Regions from separate parts of the Cellulomonas sp. S1-8 genome, predicted to be linked through region 1. Evidence: riboswitches for the same ligand, from Rfam matches in the RefSeq annotation. Region 1 holds a riboswitch; each other region holds the start of a gene.
The links. A riboswitch is a leader RNA that binds a small molecule or an ion and turns the genes downstream of it on or off. The one in region 1 is predicted to bind thiamine pyrophosphate.
Positions count from the first base shown of each region.

Region 2: it holds a riboswitch for thiamine pyrophosphate, as region 1 does, so the genes downstream of both, OKX07_RS16945 (ABC transporter substrate-binding protein) here and thiM (hydroxyethylthiazole kinase) in region 1, are expected to answer to the same signal.
Region 3: it holds a riboswitch for thiamine pyrophosphate, as region 1 does, so the genes downstream of both, OKX07_RS01225 (thiamine ABC transporter substrate-binding protein) here and thiM (hydroxyethylthiazole kinase) in region 1, are expected to answer to the same signal.

Region 1 is NZ_CP110806.1:1,972,739-1,978,464, reverse strand. Features, by position in the region: gene OKX07_RS08815 (HAD family hydrolase) at 1-396, opposite strand, end outside; gene OKX07_RS08810 (HAD family hydrolase) at 545-1,180, opposite strand; gene thiD (bifunctional hydroxymethylpyrimidine kinase/phosphomethylpyrimidine kinase) at 1,246-2,691, opposite strand; gene thiE (thiamine phosphate synthase) at 2,751-3,422, opposite strand; gene thiM (hydroxyethylthiazole kinase) at 3,419-4,255, opposite strand; TPP riboswitch at 4,247-4,345, opposite strand; gene OKX07_RS08790 (DUF6544 family protein) at 4,308-5,345, opposite strand; gene OKX07_RS08785 (TrpB-like pyridoxal phosphate-dependent enzyme) at 5,573-5,726, shown strand, end outside.
Region 2 is NZ_CP110806.1:3,757,715-3,763,440, reverse strand. Features, by position in the region: gene OKX07_RS16960 (AEC family transporter) at 1-895, opposite strand, end outside; gene OKX07_RS16955 (SRPBCC domain-containing protein) at 1,071-1,541, shown strand; gene OKX07_RS16950 (ArsR/SmtB family transcription factor) at 1,538-1,873, shown strand; TPP riboswitch at 2,029-2,122, shown strand; gene OKX07_RS16945 (ABC transporter substrate-binding protein) at 2,328-3,374, shown strand; gene OKX07_RS16940 (ABC transporter permease) at 3,371-4,177, shown strand; gene OKX07_RS16935 (ABC transporter ATP-binding protein) at 4,170-5,006, shown strand; gene OKX07_RS16930 (ABC transporter permease) at 5,348-5,726, shown strand, end outside.
Region 3 is NZ_CP110806.1:274,592-280,317, forward strand. Features, by position in the region: gene OKX07_RS01195 (Na+/H+ antiporter subunit E) at 1-493, shown strand, start outside; gene OKX07_RS01200 (monovalent cation/H+ antiporter complex subunit F) at 490-1,023, shown strand; gene mnhG (monovalent cation/H(+) antiporter subunit G) at 1,020-1,406, shown strand; gene OKX07_RS01210 (cation diffusion facilitator family transporter) at 1,505-2,458, opposite strand; gene OKX07_RS01215 (ArsR/SmtB family transcription factor) at 2,413-2,799, opposite strand; gene OKX07_RS01220 (DUF4235 domain-containing protein) at 2,865-3,143, opposite strand; TPP riboswitch at 3,221-3,342, shown strand; gene OKX07_RS01225 (thiamine ABC transporter substrate-binding protein) at 3,425-4,510, shown strand; gene OKX07_RS01230 (ABC transporter permease) at 4,521-5,726, shown strand, end outside.

The DNA of each region.
Region 1 (5,726 bases):
GACGCCCCAGCGGGCCGACGTCGCCACGAGGTCGGCCTCCACGCCGGCGGCACGCAGCTGGTGCTCGGCCCGCGCCGGCTGGTTCCCCGCCACCGCGACGAGGTAGCCCGCCGCCCGCAGCGCGCCCAGCGTGGGCAGGGCGTCGGGGTACAGGTCCTCGGCGCGGATCTCGGAGGGTGTCGTGGGCGGCTCGACGCCGACGACCTGCCACACGCGGTGGTGCGGCTCGTCGCGCTCGGTCAGCGCGCCGATCACGGCCATGAGCGCGAGTGGCGTGACGCCGACCTCGTGAGCGGCCTCGACCCACAGACGCGTCTCGTCCACGAGCGTCTCGCCGACGTCGAAGACGACGGCGCGCACGTCCGCCCACCGCGGCCGGGGAGTCGGGCTGTCCACGGCGCCCACCCTCCCACGGCGACCTGCCGCGGCGTGCGGGGTTCCCGGTCTTGACGTCCTGAATCCCGCACCGACGGAACCGCCCTCGTCGAGGCGACCGAGGAGACGCTGTCTCCGCCCCATGTCGAGCAGGGCGTCGCCGCGGGTGTCAGCGTGCGGCGGTGAGGAGGTCGACGAGCTCGGTCAGCGAGTCGACGCGCACGTCCGCGAGCGCGACATCCGGGCGGAGCGCGTGCACGTGGCCCCACGGCCCGCGACGAAGGAAGGCCGTGCGCATGCCCGCGGCCCGCGCCGGCAGGACGTCGTTGTCGAGCCGGTCCCCGACGTACAGCACCTGGTCCGGCGGCAGGCGGACCTCCGTGAGCACACGCGCGAAGAACGCGGGCGACGGCTTGGCGACGCCCCACCGCGCCGACGACGCGACGACGTCCAGATCGACGCCCGCGGCGCGCAGCTGATCCTCGGCACCCGCCGGCTGGTTGCCGGCGATCGCGACGACGTACCCGGCAGCGCGCAGGGCCCGGAGCGTCGGCAGCGCGTCAGGGTAGAGGTCGACGGCATCGATCGTCGGCGGCCTCGCGGGCGGCTCGACCCCCAGCACCTCCCAGACGCGGGTGTGCGGCTCCCCGCGCTCGGCGAGCGCACCCAGCACCCCCATGAGCGCGAGCGGCGTGACCCCGACGCCCTGGGCGACCCGGGTCCACGCCCGCGTCTCGTCGACGAGCGTCTCCCCCACGTCGAGCACGACGGCGCGGATGTCGACGAGTGCATCGGTGGTCTCCACGCCCGCTACTCTGCCGCGCCGTGCAGCGTTCGGGTCACCTGACGTCGCGAACGCTTCTCGCGACGTCACCGGGCCGCCGCGAGGGTGCGGACCTGGTCGAAGAACGCGACCTCGTGCGCGCAGGACGTGACGAACGCGGCGAGCATGCGCGCGCGGGTCACGGCGCCGACGTCACGCGCCGCCGCGTCGGCGAGGTCGCACGCCCGGGCCGCCGCCGCGGCGAAGTCCGGGTCGCCGTACGTGCCGACCCAGTCGCCGTACGGGTGCGCGGCGAGGTCGCCGGCGCGCGCGAGGACCCGTGCGCCGATGTCGGCGTAGAGCGTGTAGCAGGGCAGGACGGCGGCGACGACCTCGGCGTACGAGCCGGTCGCGGCGACGGCCAGCAGGTGGTCGGTGTAGCCGGTGGTCGCCGGGCTCGCCTCCACCGTTCGGCTGGTGCCGGCGCGCGCCAGCCGGTCGTCGTGCAGGCGCCTTTCGACCTCGAGGCAGCGGGCCGCGCCCTGCGTGAAGAACGCCTGCGCGGCAGCGTCGGGGGCGAGCTGGCCGGCCCGGGCCAGCACACGCGAGTACCGCTCCAGGTACAGCGCGTCCTGGTGCAGGTACTGCTCGAACTCCGCGACGGGCAGCGTCCCGTCCGCCAGGGCGCGCACGAACGGCAGGTCGTCGCACGCGGCCCGCAGGTCGGCGACGCGGTCCCACGCCTCGGCGCTGAACGGTCGCATCCCGAGCGTCGGCGCGTGGTGCAGGTGATCGACGGGCCCGCGTCCCGACCCGACGGCGAGCGCCTCCCCGGCGGCGATGGCACCCGTGAGCCACTCCTTCGCCTCCCGCACCGCCGACACCCAGTCGGCCCGGCGGGGGCGCAGCGCGGCGACGGCCGCGGACAACGAGCAACCGGTGCCGTGCGTGCTCGTCGTGCTCACCCGTGCGGCGTCGACCTCGACGACCGTCGCGGCGTCCACGACCGCGTCCGGGCTCGCGTCGCCGCCCAGGTGCCCACCCTTGAGCAGCACCGTCACCTGCGACGCCACCGCGAGGCGGCGGGCCTGGCCGACCGCGTCCGCCCAGGTGGTCGCGGTGGGCTCGCCGAGCAGCACGCCGAGCTCGGGCAGGTTGGGCGTCACGAGGTCGGCGTGCGCGACCAGCCGGCGCACGGCGTCCTCCGCGTCGGCGTCCAGCAGCCGGTCGCCGCTGGTCGCCACCATGACGGGGTCGAGCACGACGACAGGGGGTCGCGCGCGGGTCAGCCACGCCGAGACCTCGTCGGCCACGGCCCGCGTGCCGAGCATCCCGATCTTCACCGCGTCCACGGCGACGTCGTCGCTCACGGCGTCGAGCTGCGCGCGCAGGAAGGCGACGTCCGGCACGTGCACCGCCCGGACGCCGTGGGTGTTCTGCGCGACCAGCGCGGTGACCACGGCCATGCCGTACGCGCCGTGCGCGGCGAACGACTTGAGGTCGGCGTGGATGCCGGCGCCGCCCGTGGGGTCCGTGCCCGCGATCGACAGCACCCGGACCCGGCTGCCTGCCGGGTGCGTCCGCGGAGCACCGCGGTCGGTCGGTGCGGCGCTCACCGGGCCGCGCCCGCGACGTCGGCGTGGTCCCACGCGGCGACGAGGCCCGCTGCTGCCGCAGCCGGATCGGGTGCGGCGCAGATCGCGCTCACGACCGCCATCGCGTGCACCCCGGCGGCGCGCAGCGCGGCGACGTCGGCGACCCCCAGGCCGCCGATCGCGACCACGGGTCGCCCGTCGGCCGCCGCGACGGCGGCACGCAGGCCGTCGAACCCGATCGCAGGGCCCGCCTCGGGCTTGGTCGGGGTCAGCCGCACGGGCCCGCTGCCGAGGTAGTCGGCGCCGGCGGCGGCGCGCACGTGCGCGGGGTCGGCGGCCGACGAGCCGACCACCGCGTCCGGGCCGAGCAGGGCACGGGCGTCCTCGACCTCGAGGTCGCGGCGCCCGACGTGCACCCCGTCGACCCGCGCGCCGCGTGCCCGGGCCGCGAGCGCGACGTCCACACGGTCGTCCACGACGAGCACCGCGGGCCCGGCGATCTGCAGGGCGTCGGCCACCGTCACCGTGAGGGCGACGAGCTCACGGGCCGTCGCGCGCTTGGCCCGGACCTGCACCGTGCCGACGCCGGCACGGACCGCGGCACCGGCCACCTGCGCGGGGTGGTGGCCCGCCGTGGCACACACGTCGGCGTCGAGCACCAGGTAGACGCCGCCGGGGAGCGCGGTCATGCCGGCACCCCGACCCGCTGCGCGGACGCCACGCGGGCCGCCAGGTCGTCGGGGGTGAGCCGGTACAGCTCGTCGAGGAGCCCGACCTGGAACGACGCCGGACCGCGCGCACCGACCGCGGCACGCTCGGCGGCCCGGCCCAGGGCGGTCGACGCGGCCACGGCGGCCGTCAGCGGCGGGGCGACCGCCGCGAACGCCGCGACCAGCCCGCCGAGCGCGCACCCGGCGCCCGTGATCGCGGTGAGCAGCGGGTCGCCCACCGCCAGCCGCACCCGCGTCGCACCGTCGGTGACGAGGTCCACCGGTCCGGACACCGCCACCGCGCCGCCCGTCAGGCGGGCGAGCGCGTCCGCGGCGTCGACAGCCGCCTCGACGCCGTCGCGGGCGTCGACCCCGCGCCCGGCCGACACGAAGCCCGCGAGCGCGCGGACCTCGCTCGCGTTGCCCCGCACCACTGCGGGCCGCTCGGTCAGCAGGTGGGCCGCCAGACGCGTGCGGACCGACAGCACGCCCACGGCGACGGGGTCGAGCACCCACGGCACGCCCGCGCCGGCCGCGGCGGCCACGGTCGAGCCGACGCACGCGCGCTGGTCGGGGCCCGGGGTGCCGAGGTTGACGAGCACGGCGCCGGCGACGCCCGCCAGCTCCTCGGCCTCGCCCGGGACGCTCGCCATCGCGGGCGAGGCGCCCACGGCGAGCAGGGCGTTGGCGACGAGGTTGGTGGTCACCTCGTTGGTCAGGCACTGCACCAGCGGTGTGCGGGCCCGCAGGTCGTCGAGGGCCGCGCCGCACGCGGCGGCGAGGTCGTGCGGGGTGGGCAGGGCAGACGTCATGACGGACATCCCTTCGCTCGTACGAACGAGATCAGGTTCGACGGGTGTGATCTCAGCCCTGCTCGGTACAGGGCACCCCGTGTCTCGACTCCGACCCTAGTCCGTGGCGACGGGACCCTCGCGACCCGGTCTCGACCGTCGGACGCGCGCGTCCGCGCCGTCCGGGCGCGCCCGCGCCGTCCGGGCGCGCCCGGGGGGCGAGCCCGCGCGGGTTGTCCCTGACGTCGTCCACGTGGATCTCGACGTAGGTGAAGGCCGGCCCGGGGTGCGGCGGGTGCCACCGCCCGGCGCCGGAGGCGAGGACGCGGCGACCGTCCGTGTCACGGTGCGCGCGCAGCGGGGTGGACCACCGCTGGCGGGTGAAGGACCTGCCGTCCGGGGACGCGCGGAACCGGTCCTCCGAGGTGAAGTCGACGAGGTCGTGCGCGGCGTCGAACGTCAGCACGGCGCACACGCACCGGTCCCCGTCGGTGTACTCGGCGCGCACGTGGGTGTCGTCGAGGGCCGTCCACCGGACGGGTGCGTCGGCGATGGCACCCGGGGCGAGGACCACGAGGTCGTTGAGCACCGTGACCGTCTCCCCCTGGTCCATCTCGGGGCCTGCCGCGTCGAGGACGGGGACCAGTGAGAGGACCTTCGCGCGCATCGTCGCCGTCGCGTCGGCGTACTGGTGCAGGACGGTGACCGGCAGACCCGACCGGGTGGCGTCCAGGAGGAAGGCGCGCTGGGGTCGCGGACCGTAGGTGTTCACCTGCCTGCCGGTGAAGGACATCCATGGCTGATCGGGTGCGCCGCGGATGCGGCCGTGGAACGTCACGTCGACGCTCACCACCCGCGGCCGGCCGATCGCCCCGGATCGGCGCACGTAGGCGGCCAGCGGCCCCGGCAGGCCGACGAGGTCCTTCTCGGTGAGGGGCGACGGTGCCGGGTCGACCTCGAGCAGCGCCCGGGTGGCCTGACGCCGCCACCGGGCGTGGAGGCTGGTCGGACCGGCGGAGGCGAACGCGTATCCGGCGAGCACGGCGAGCACGGCGAGCACGGCGCCGCCGACGACCGCGGTCCGCATGGAGCCGGACGATCCTGCGGGCATGGGTGCTCCTGGACGAGCTGCGGGTGGCGCGTGTCGCGTGACGTCGAAGGGGTGCGGTGCTCTCGCGACCCTACGACCGCGACCCGCCCTCGCCCTGGGACCAACGGCGTCCCGATCCCGCGGGCGACGACAGCTAGGCTCCCGGGTGCGGGTCGCCGACGGCGGGACCTTCGCGGGCGGTCCGGCACCGATGCCGCGCGCCCACGCGCCCGAACCTGCGAGGCGAGATGACCACCCCTCCCGACACGACCCGACCTGCACCGCTGACCGACCCGGTCGGCACCCTGGTGCCGTCCGCCGTGCCGACCCACTGGTACAACCTCGCGGCCGACCTGCCCGAGCCGTGCCCGCCGGCGCTGCACCCGGGCACGCGGGAGCCGC
Region 2 (5,726 bases), 1.8 Mb from region 1:
CGGCGAGCAGGGCGGGCGCGGGCAGGCCGAGCGCGGTGCCGACGCCCCACGTCAGCACCGGGTGCACGACGGAGCGCAGGCCGACGGCCAGAGCCAGGTCGCGCCGGGGGGCCGCGCCACCCGGTGTCCGGGGGACCGCGAGCGACATGCCGAACGTGATGAGCGCGAGCGGCGCCGCCGCGGCACCCACCAGGGCGAACGGCTCGTACACGACCTCGGGCAGCGACCACGGCAGGGCTGCCAGGACGAGGCCGGTGAGCGTCGCGACGATGATCGGGTTGCTGAGCGTCCGTCGCACGACCGCACCGACCCGCAACCCGACCGGAACCCGGCTCCCCGACCCCCCGTCGGGACGGTGACCCGCGTCCCGCTCGCCACCCCCCTCCACGCCGACCGGAACGGGGGTCCCCGCCACGGGGGTCGAACGGTGAGTGGTGGTCCGGTCGGTGGGGGTGGCGTGGGCGTCGAGGACCGTGAACGCGATCGGGGCCAGCACCAGGAGCTGGAACAGGAGGGTCGGGACGACGGCGACGGGGTCGTCGAGCAGGTACACCGCGAGCGGCAGCCCGACGTTGCCCGCGTTGACGTAGGACGAGACGAGCGTGCCGACCGTGACGTCGGCCGCGGGTCGGCGCCACGCGAACCGCAGGACGACGACCGCCAGCACCGCGACCAGCGCCGTGCTCACCCACGTGACGAGGGCCGTGCGGGACACGAGCAGGTGCAGGTCGGCGTGCGCGACGGTGGACAGCAGCAGCGCGGGTGCGGCGACGGCGAAGACGACGCGCGCGAGCACCGGCGCGGCGCGCTCGCCCAGCACGCGCCACCTGCCCAGCACCCAGCCGAGCGCGACGACGGCGCCCATGGTGCCCAGGGCGGTCAGGACCGCGGACATCAGCGCGTCCGCCGGGCCGGGGGCGGGGCGGACATCGAGGCGCTCGGTGTCACTCGTCGATCCTCGCACGGGGGTTTCGGGGGCGGTGCGCTCTGTTGCAACCTGGGGGTTGCGCAACGCCAGGGACGGTGGCACGCTCTAATGCAACAGAACAGTTGCACACAAGGAGCCCGCCATGACCACGCACCAGACCGCCGCCACGATCGACGACGCCACCTCGACCGTCACCCGCACCATCCGCGTCGACGCCCCGCCCGCCCGCGTCTTCGAGGTCCTCACCCGGGAGGACCTCGTCGCCCAGTGGTTCGGCCAGCGCGCCTCCCTGCCCGACCTGCGCGTCGGCGGCATCGGCTCCCTCGGGTGGGACGGGCAGGACGACGTCCCGTTGCGCATCGAGGCGTACGACCCGCCGCGCCGCTTCGCGTTCGCGTGGCCGGGCTGCGGCGGGGAGCTCACCGCCGGCACCGACCTGACCGCGACGTTCACGCTCCTGCCCGACGGCACGGGCACGCTGCTCACCGTCGTCGAGACCGGGTTCGACCAGCTCGGCGACGAGCGGCTGCGGCAGCTCGAGGACCACCGCGGCGGCTGGACGTCCGAGCTCGACGAGCTCGTCGAGCTGGTCCACGGCGGGGTGCCGGCGTGACGTCGGCGACCGACACGACACGGGTGGTCGCGGTGTGCGCCGCCCTGGGCGACGAGACCCGGTGGCAGGTGCTCACCGAGGTCGGGCGCGGTGAGGCGTCCGCCTCCGCGCTCGCGGACCGGCTGCCCGTCACCCGCCAGGCCATCGCCAAGCACCTCGCGGTGCTGGCCGAGGTCGGGCTCGTCGAGCCCGTGCGCGTCGGCCGCGAGGTGCGGTACCGGGCCGTCGGCGCCCGCCTCGGCCTGCTCGCCCGCACCCTCGACGCGGTCGGCGCCCGCTGGGACGAGCGCCTCGCCGCGATCGCACGACTCGCAGAGTCCCCGACCCCCTGACCCCTGCCCTCCGTCGCCGAGCGCGGCACACGACTGCCGAGCGCGGCACAGGTATCGCCCGCGCTCGGCAGTCGTGTGCCGCGCTCGGTCGCGTCGTCGGACCACAGTGCGGACGAGCGGGCGGACGGGCGCGGGCGGAGCGGTAGCGTCGACGACGTCGTGACACGGGGTGCCGCATCCGCGGCTGAGATCACACCCGTCGAACCTGATCTAGGTCGCACTAGCGAAGGGATGTCGCGCATGTCTCCCATGCGTTCGCCTCTGCACGCCCACCGGCACCGTCCGCGTCCCCGGCGAGGCCCGCTCACCACCTGACCCGCCGCCCGCCGACCGTCCACGCGGTCCGCGGGCCGCCGCCGCACGCCCACCCGTCGTCCCCGCCGCCACCCACGCGCCGGGGCCCCCGGGCGTGCCCGCGCGCCCCGGCCGGTCCGCCCGTACCCCCGGAGACCTCGTGCCCCACGCCCGCCCCCACCCGTCCCGTCGACGGGCCGCACCCGCACTGATCGCGGCCGCCGCCCTCACCGCCGCGCTCGCGGCGTGCGCCGACCCCGCGACCGGCGCCGACGGCCGCCCCGTCGTCCGGTTCGCGCTCGACTGGACGCCCAACACCAACCACACCGGCCTGGAGGTCGCACTCGCGCAGGGCTGGTTCGACGACGCGGGCCTCGACGTCCGCGTCCTGCCGTACACGGACGCGTCGCCGGACGCGCTCCTCGACGCGGGCGCAGCCGAAGCCGGCATCAGCTTCCACGACGCGTCCGTGGTCGCGCAGGCCGCGGGCGCCGACGTCGTCGCGGTGCTCGCGCCGCTGCAGCACTGGGCGACGGCGATCGCGGTACGCGCCGACGACGACACGATCACCCGGCCCCGCGACCTGGACGGTCGCGTCTACGCGGGGTTCGGGGGCGTCGCGGAGGTGCCCCTGCTGCAGGAGGTGATCCGGGCCGACGGCGGCGTGGGCGACTTCACGTCGGTGACGCTCGGGACGAGCGCGTACGCCGCGCTGTACGCGGGCGAGGCGGACTTCACGATCCCGTTCGTCGCGTGGGAGGGCCTCGAGGCCGCGCGCGCCGGCACCCCGCTGCGCTACTTCCGGTACACCGACCACGGCTTCCCCGACGCGTACGCGGTGCTCGTCGACGCGCGGCGCTCGTGGGTCGACGCCGGGCCCGAGGTCGCCGCGGCGTTCGTCGACGCGCTGCGCCGCGGGTACGCGTTCGCGGCCGACCACCCCGACGAGGCGGCGCAGATCCTGCTCGACGCGCACCCGGACGCGTTCGCCGACCCGGAGATGGTCGTCGAGAGCCAGCGGCTGCTCGCCGCGGAGTACCTGCGCGACGCCGACGGCGCGGTCGGGACGATCGACCCCGCGCAGTTCGCCGGGTATGCCGACTTCCTGTACGACCGGGGCCTGCTCGCGGGTCCCGACGGCGACGTGCTGACCCGCCGCCCCGACTGGTCGACCTACCACGACGCGCCGCGCCCGGGGGAGCGGTGAGCGGCGCGGGTGAGACCGGCCTGCGCCCGGCTGGGGCCGCCGGACCCCGTCGTGCCCTGCCCGTGCTGGTCGCCCTCGCCGCGTTGCTCGCGGTGTGGCAGGGCGCCGTCGCGACGGGCGGGGTCACGCCGCGGTTGCTGCCGTCGCCCGCGCGCGTCGTGCAGCAGGCGTGGACGCACCGCGAGGTCATCGCCGGGCACGCGGGTGCGACCCTCACCGTCACGCTCGTGGGGTTCGCCGTGTCCGTCGCGGTCGCGGGGGTGCTGGCCGTGACGCTCGACGCGGTGCCGCGCCTGCGTGCCGGCGTGGTCCCGCTGCTCGTCGCGTCGCAGACCGTGCCCGTGCTGGTCGTGGCGCCCCTGCTGGTGCTGTGGTTCGGGTTCGGCCTCGGGCCCAAGGTGCTGGTCGTGACCCTGGTGACGTTCTTCCCCGTGGCGCTGGGGCTGGTCGAGGGGTTCGGGGCGGCAGGTCCCGGGGCGTCGTCGCTGCTGCGGACGATGGGCGCGAGCCGGTTCCAGGAGTTCCGGTACGTGCGGCTCCCCGCGGCGATGCCGCGGTTCTTCACCGCCCTGCGGATCGGCGTGACGTACGCCGTGGTCGGGGCCGTCGTCGCGGAGTACGCGGGTGCGGTGCAGGGCCTCGGGACGTACATGACGATGCAGCGCGCCGCGTTCCGCACCGACCTGGTGCTCGCCGCCGTCGGGGTGTGCGCTGCCCTGACGCTCGCGCTGTACGCGGCGACGTCCGGGCTCGAGCGTGTCGTCGTGCCGTGGGCACGGCCACGGGCGGTGCGTCGTGGCTGACGTGGTGCTGCAGGTCAGCGACGTGCACCTGGCCCTGCCCGCCGCCGACGGCCCGCGGGCGGTGCTCACGGGCGTCGACCTGACGGTGCCGCGCGGGTCGTTCACGTGCGTCGTCGGGCCGTCGGGGTGCGGCAAGAGCACGCTGCTGGGCGTCGTCGCCGGCCTGCGCCGTCCCGACCGCGGCGCCGTGCTGCTCGACGGCCGCGACGTCACGGGCACGACGGGCCACGCGGCGTGGATGGCGCAGGACGACCTGCTGCTCGAGTGGCGCACCGTCCTGGACAACGCGGCGCTCGGCCTGCAGGTGCAGGGCGTGCGACGGCGCGAGGCGCGGGCGCGCGTCCGCGACCTGCTGGGCGAGTTCGGTCTCGGTGCGCACGCGGACGCCCGCCCGTCCGAGCTGTCCGGGGGGATGCGGCAGCGGGCCGCGCTGGCGCGGACGGTCGCGCAGGGCCGCGACCTGCTGCTGCTCGACGAGCCGTTCGGTGCGCTCGACGCGCTGACCCGGCTGCACCTGCAGCGCTGGCTCGCCGCGACGTGGGCGGCCCACCGCTGGACCGTCGTCATGGTCACCCACGACGTGCGCGAGGCCGTGACGCTCGCCGACGAGGTCGTCCGGCTGTCCGGGCAGCCCGCGCGGGTCGCCGCGCGGCACCCCGTCGACGACCCGCACCCCCGGGACCCGACCCGCCGCGGGCCCGCCGCCGCACGCGTCGAGGAGGACGTCCTCGCCGGACTGGGCGTCCGCGCCATCCTCACCCCGCCGCCCCCCGCCCCACCCACCCCGCCGCCCACCGCCGCCCTCGCCGCCGCGACCGTGACCCCATGACCGCCCCCGACCCCCCGCCGACCGGAACACCGCTCACCGCAGGGGAGTCCGGACGGGGACCCAGGTTCCGGTCGGCGGACGCCTCGCCGCCGACCGGCACACCGGTCCCGGTTCGACCCGACGGACAGGGACCCACGTTCCGGTCGGACGCCTCACTGCCGAGCGGAACACCAGTACCCGATGGAGCCGCCGGACGGGGACCCACGTTCCGGTCGGCGGACGCTTCGCCCCCGAGCGGTACACCGGTCCCCGATGGAGCCGCCGGACGGGGAGTGAGGTTCCGGTGGGCGTGGGGGAGCGGTGCGTGGTGGCGGGGGTGGTGGAGCCTCGGGGGTGTCGCCGTGGTCTGGACGGTCGTCGCGGGGGTCGGTGGGGTGCCGCCGCAGGTGCTGCCCGGGCCCGTCGCGGTCGCGCGCGCGGGTGCCGAGCTGGTGGCCGCCGGGACGCTGGTGCCGGCCCTCGCGGTGAGCGTCGGGCGGCTCGCGGTCGGTGCGGTGCTCGGCATCGCGATCGGCCTGGCGCTGGGACTGGTCGCCGGCCTGACGCGGAGCGGGCACGACGTCGTCGACCGTCCCCTGCAGGCCGTGCGGGCCGTGCCGTTCACGGCGCTGACGCCCCTGCTGATCGTGTGGTGCGGGCTGGGCGAGACGCCCAAGGTGCTGCTGGTCGTGATCGCGAGCGTCGTCCCCGTGTACGTCGCGACGGTCACCGGTGTGCAGG
Region 3 (5,726 bases), 1.7 Mb from region 1:
GTGGGGCGACGTCACATGGGGCAACATCGTCAACGGCGTGCTGCTGGGCGTGCTGGTGACCGCCGGTCTGCGCATGACGCCCGTCGACTTCCGCGGGCGCGTGCACGTGTGGCCGCTGCTCGTGCTGCTGGGGACGTTCCTCGTGGACCTGGTGCGCGCGTCGTTCGAGGTCAGCATGGTCGCGCTGCGGCCCCGGTACACCCCGCGCGGTGCCGTGATCTGCGTGCAGCTGCGCAGCCACTCCGACCTGTACCTCACGTTGACGGCCGAGCTCGTCTCGCTCGTCCCGGGGTCGATCATCGTCGAGGCGCACCGGCTCACCGGGCGGCTGTACGTCCACACCCTCGACGTCGAGACCAGCGGCGGCATCGAGCGCGCCCGGCACCACGTCCTGGAGCAGGAGGCGCGGCTGCTGCGCGCGCTCGCGTCGGACGCGGAGCTCGCGGAGGCCGGACTGTCGCGCAGCACCCGCGTCCCGGAGGCAGCCCGATGAACGTGTTCGACGTGGTCGTCCTGGTGTGCGGCGTGCTGCTGACCCTCGGTGCGACGTTCGCGGTGGTCCGCGCAGAGAAGGGGCCGTCGACGCTCGACCGGACGGTCGCGCTCGACATCGTCGTCACGACGATGATCGCCGCGGTCGCGCTGTACGCCGCGTACTTCCGGCGCGCGGACGTCGTGCCGCTGCTCGTGGTGCTGTCCCTCGTCGGGTTCGTCGGGTCGGTGACGGTCGCGCGGTTCGTGGCCGTCGAGCCCGAGGGCGAGGGTCGGGTCCGCACGCGGGAGGAGGTCGCCGCCGAGGAGGCGGAGCGCAGCCGCCTCGAGCAGGAGGAGGAGGCGTCGCGGCGCCGTCGCCGGCGGGTCGCGGAGGACGAGGCGATCGCGGCGGGCGTCGTCGTGCAGGACCCCGCGACGGGTGCGGTGCTCGCGCCGCGGACCGGCGACGACCACGGCTCGCGGGACTCCGTCGAGGCCGAGCCCGACGACGAGCACCACGGCGGCCCCGCCGACGAGGAGACGCGATGACACCGGAGCAGTGGGGCACCGTCGCGGACGTGCTGTCGGTCGTCTGCCTGCTGGGCGGCGCGTTCTTCGCGTTCGCCGCGGGCGTCGGCGTCCTGCGCTTCCCGGACCTGCTGGCCCGCATGCACGCGGGGACGAAGCCGCAGGTGCTGGGTCTGATCCTCGTGCTCATCGGGTTGGCGCTGCGGCTGCGCGAGGGCGGCGCGGTGTGGGCGTTGCTGCTGGTCGCGGCGTTCCAGATGCTGACGGCGCCGGTCGCGGCGCACATGGTCGGCCGCGCGGGGTTCCGCACCGGCAAGGTCCGCCAGGACCTGCTGGTCGTCGACGAGCTGACGCGTGACCTCGACGAGGGTCGCACGCGCGGCCCGCACCCCGACGACGACTGACCGAGCGCCCACCCCCGCGAGCGCGGCACTCGACGGCCGAGCGCGGGGGAAACAGGTACCGCGTTCGGCAGTCGTGTACCGCGCTCGGCGGTGCCGGGTCAGTCGTGGTGGGCGCCCTCGTGGGGGCGGTGGCCGGCCGGTTCGAGCTGGAACGTGCAGTGCTCCATCGCGAAGTGCGCGCGCAGGCAGCCGTCGAGGGCGTCGAGGACCTCGCCCGGGCGACGCCGGTCGATGCACTCCTCGTCGACGACGACGTGCACGGACAGCGCGGCGACGCCGCTGGTGATGGTCCAGGCGTGCAGGTCGTGCACGTCGACGACGCCCGGGACCTCGCGGATGTGGTCGCGCACCGCGTCGAGGTCCAGGCCCCGCGGCGTGGCCTCGAGCAGGACGTCGACGACCTCGCGCAGCAGGTGCCACGCGCGCGGCAGGATGAACAGGCCGATGGCGAGGGACGCGATCACGTCGGCGCGCGTGTACCCGGTGGTCGCGATGACGATCCCGGCGACGACGACGGCGGCGGACCCGACGAGGTCGCCGAGCACCTCCAGGTACGCCCCGCGCAGGTTGAGGCTCTCGTGCTGCCCGTCGCGCAGCAGCAGCAGGCACACGAGGTTCGCGGCCGCGCCGACGACCGCCACGGTGAGCATGACGCCGGTCGCGACCTCCGGCGGGTCGTCCCACCGGCCGACGGCCTCGACGATCACCCACACCGCGAGCGCGCCCAGCAGCAGCGCGTTGGCCAGGGCGGCGAGGATCTCGGCGCGCTGCAGCCCGTAGGTCCGGGCCTTGGTCGCGGGACGGGTCGCCAGGGTGCTGGCGACGAGCGCGATGGCGACGCCGGTCGCGTCGGTGAGCATGTGCCCGGCGTCGGCGAGCAGCGCGAGGGACCCGGACACCAGGCCCCCGACGACCTGCAGGCCGACGACGCCGAGCGTGATCGCCAGCACCAGGACCAGGCGCCGCCGGTGCCGGTGCGTGGCGGTGCCGTGGTGGTGGCCGGCACTCACGGCGTCGCCGCCGCCCGCGTCGCCGTCCCGGACGTCGGGCACAGCGTGACCGCGTCGCCGGTGAGCGCCAGCAGCCGTTCCGCGGACGCGAGCAGGTCGAGCAGCGCGTCGGGGTGCGTGAGGGAGAAGACCGAGGCCCGGCCCTGCGGTCGCGACGTCACCAGGCCGCAGTCGCGCAGGCACGCCAGGTGCTTCGAGACCGTGGACTGCGCGAGGCCCAGGTGCTCGGTGAGGTCGACGACGCGGTGCTCGCCGAGCGCCAGGTGGCGCAGGATCGTCAGGCGGGACGGGTCGCTGAAGCCGTGGAACAGGCACGCGGCCGCGTCGAGCGCGCGCTCGTCCGCCCGCGTTGGGACATCGTGTTCAGCCTCTGTCATCGCCATAGGGCGATGCTAGACGCCACAGGCTTCTCCCGCCAGGGCCTGCTCGCCCTGGGGGAGGGTGGCCGTCAGCCCAGGCGGTTGCGGCTCACCCGGCCGGCGAACTTCGCCGCACCACGGGTGGCGGCCACGCGCGACAGCGCGACGGCGGCACCGGTGATCGCGGCGGCCGCGGCGACCTCGCCGAACTTGATGTCCTCGGAGGTGGAGTCGGGTGCCGGGGGCTTGTGGCCCCGGGTCTTCTCCCACACCGAGTCGATGATCTTCTGCACGGCCCAGGCCGCGGCGAGCGCGACACCCATGCCCACGGCCTTCGCCGCGATCGACTGCTTCTTGTCGTCGTCCATCCCTGTGCCTCCTCGTCGTCGCCTGCACGGACGCTACCCGGCATCGGGTCATCCCACAGGTCGGGGTTAGGATCGGCGGCGAACGACAGGGGAGCGTCAGGTGCCGGCGACGGCACGAGGACGCTGAGAGTGCGGACCGCCGCAGACCCTCGAACCTGATCCGGTTGGTACCGGCGTAGGGAGTCGGGCTTTCTCTCCTCCCGTGCTCGTCGTGCCGTGGGGCTCGTCCCGCGCGGGACGACGGCCGCGGGACCCCTCCGACGACGGAGGAGCACCACCTCATGACCACCCCCCGCGGCACGCGTGCCGCCCTGGCCGCCGCCACCGCGGTCGCGGCCCTCACCGCCTGCTCGGCCGTCGGCAGCGCCGAGCCCGCCGCCACCGGCACCGGCGACGGGTCCGGCGGCACCGTGACCCTCGTGACGCACGAGTCGTTCGCGCTGTCCGAGGGCCTCCTCGACGGGTTCGAGGCCGAGTCGGGCCTGAGCGTCGAGGTCGTGCAGCAGGCCGACGCGGGCGCGCTGGTCAACCAGCTCGTCCTGACCAAGGACAACCCGCTGGGCGACCTGGTGTTCGGCATCGACAACGCGTTCGCGTCGCGCGCGCTCGACGAGGGCGTCGTCGTGCCCGTCGACGTCACCGCGCCCGCCGTGCAGGACGCCGCGGGGTACGCCGTGCCGGGCGACGACGCGGGCGCCCTCACGGCCGTCGACGTCGGCGACGTGTGCCTCAACGTCGACACCGCGTGGTTCGCGGCGCAGGGCGTCCCGGCGCCGACGACGCTCGAGTCGCTGCTCGACCCCGCGTACCGCGACCTGCTCGTCGTGCCCGACCCCGTGACGTCGTCACCCGGCCTGGCGTTCCTGCTCGCGACCGTCGGGGCCTTCGGCGAGGACGGCTGGGTCGACTACTGGGCGGGCCTGCGGGACAACGGGCTGCAGGTGGCCGACGGCTGGAGCGAGGCGTACTACACCGACTTCACGGCCGGCGGGGGTGACGGACCGCGGCCCGTCGTGCTGTCGTACGCGTCCTCGCCGCCGTACACCGTCCCCGAGGGCGCAGACGCGCCGACGACGGCCGCGCTGCTCGACACGTGCTTCCGCCAGGTCGAGTACGCGGGCGTGCTGGACGGCGCCGCAAACCCCGAGGGCGCCGCCCTGCTGCTCGACTTCCTGCTGTCCGACGAGGTCCAGGCCGACATCCCCGTGTCGATGTACATGTACCCCGTCAGCTCGGCCGTCGACCTGCCCGCCGAGTGGGAGAGCTGGGCGCCGATGGCCGACTCCCCGTTCGAGGTCGCACCGGCGGACGTCGCCGAGCACCGCGAGGAGTGGCTGACCACGTGGTCCGACACCGTGATCGGCTGACCCGGTCCGCATGACCACGACGCTCGCGCAGGCGACCGACCGGCCCCCCGCGGCCGGTCGGGCCGCCCGCGCGCGTGTCGGTCGGGTGCTGCCGGCGGCGGGCTGGGCGCTGGCCGTCGCCGTCCCCGTCCTCTTCCTCGGCGTGTTCTTCGTCCAGCCGGTCGTCGAGATCGTCGGGCGCGGGTTCGTCGACGACGGGCGTCTGGACCTGACGGGGTTCGCCGACGTGCTGTCCCGGCCGCGCACGTGGCGCGTGATCGGGCAGACGCTCGCGCAGGCCACCCTGGGCACCCTGGGCGCGGTGGTGCTCGGCGTGCCGGGTGCGTACCTGCTGTACCGCTGCCGGTTCCCCGGTCGCGACGCGCTGCGGGCGTTCGTCACCGTGCCGTTCGTGCTGCCGACGGTCGTCGTGGGGGTCGCGTTCCGCTCGCTGCTCGTCGACGGCGGCCCGCTGGGCGGGCTCGGGCTGGACGGGACGCTGACCGCGATCGTGCTCGCGCTCGTGTTCTTCAACTACGCCGTCGTCGTGCGGACCGTCGGTGGGCTCTGGGAGCGGCTCGACGAGCGCACCGAGCAGGCCGCGCGCGCGCTCGGCGCGTCGGGGTGGCGCGTGCTGTGGACCGTGACGCTGCCCGCCCTCGGGCCGGCGATCGCAGCGGCGGCATCGCTGACGTTCCTGTTCTGCGCGACCGCGTTCGGCACCGTCCTGGTGCTCGGCGGGCGTCGGTACGGGACGGTCGAGACGGAGATCTGGGTCCAGACGACGCAGTTCCTCGACCTGCGCGCCGCGGCGGTGCTGTCGGTCGTGCAGCTCGTCGTCGTCGGCGCGGCGCTGGCCGTCACGGGGCGCGCGCGGGCTCGGACCGAGCGCGCCCTGAGCCTCGCGGAGCCGGGTCGCGGCGCGCGGCCCGTGCGACTGCGCGAGCCCGTCGACGCGGTCGCGGTGGGGGTCACCGCCGTCACGGTGCTGGGCCTGCTCGCGCTGCCGCTGGTCAACCTCGTCGTCCGCTCGCTGCGCACGCCGACGGGCTGGGGGCTCGACCACTACGCCGCGCTCGCGGTGCCGCAGGACACCCTCGCCGTCAGCGCCTGGCAGGCGGCCGGCACGTCCGTGCGCACGGCGGTCGACGCGACCGTGATGGCCCTGGTGGTCGGTGGGCTGGTCGCGCTCGTGGTGTCCCGGCGCCCGCGCCGGGCCGCCGGTCGACGTGCCGTC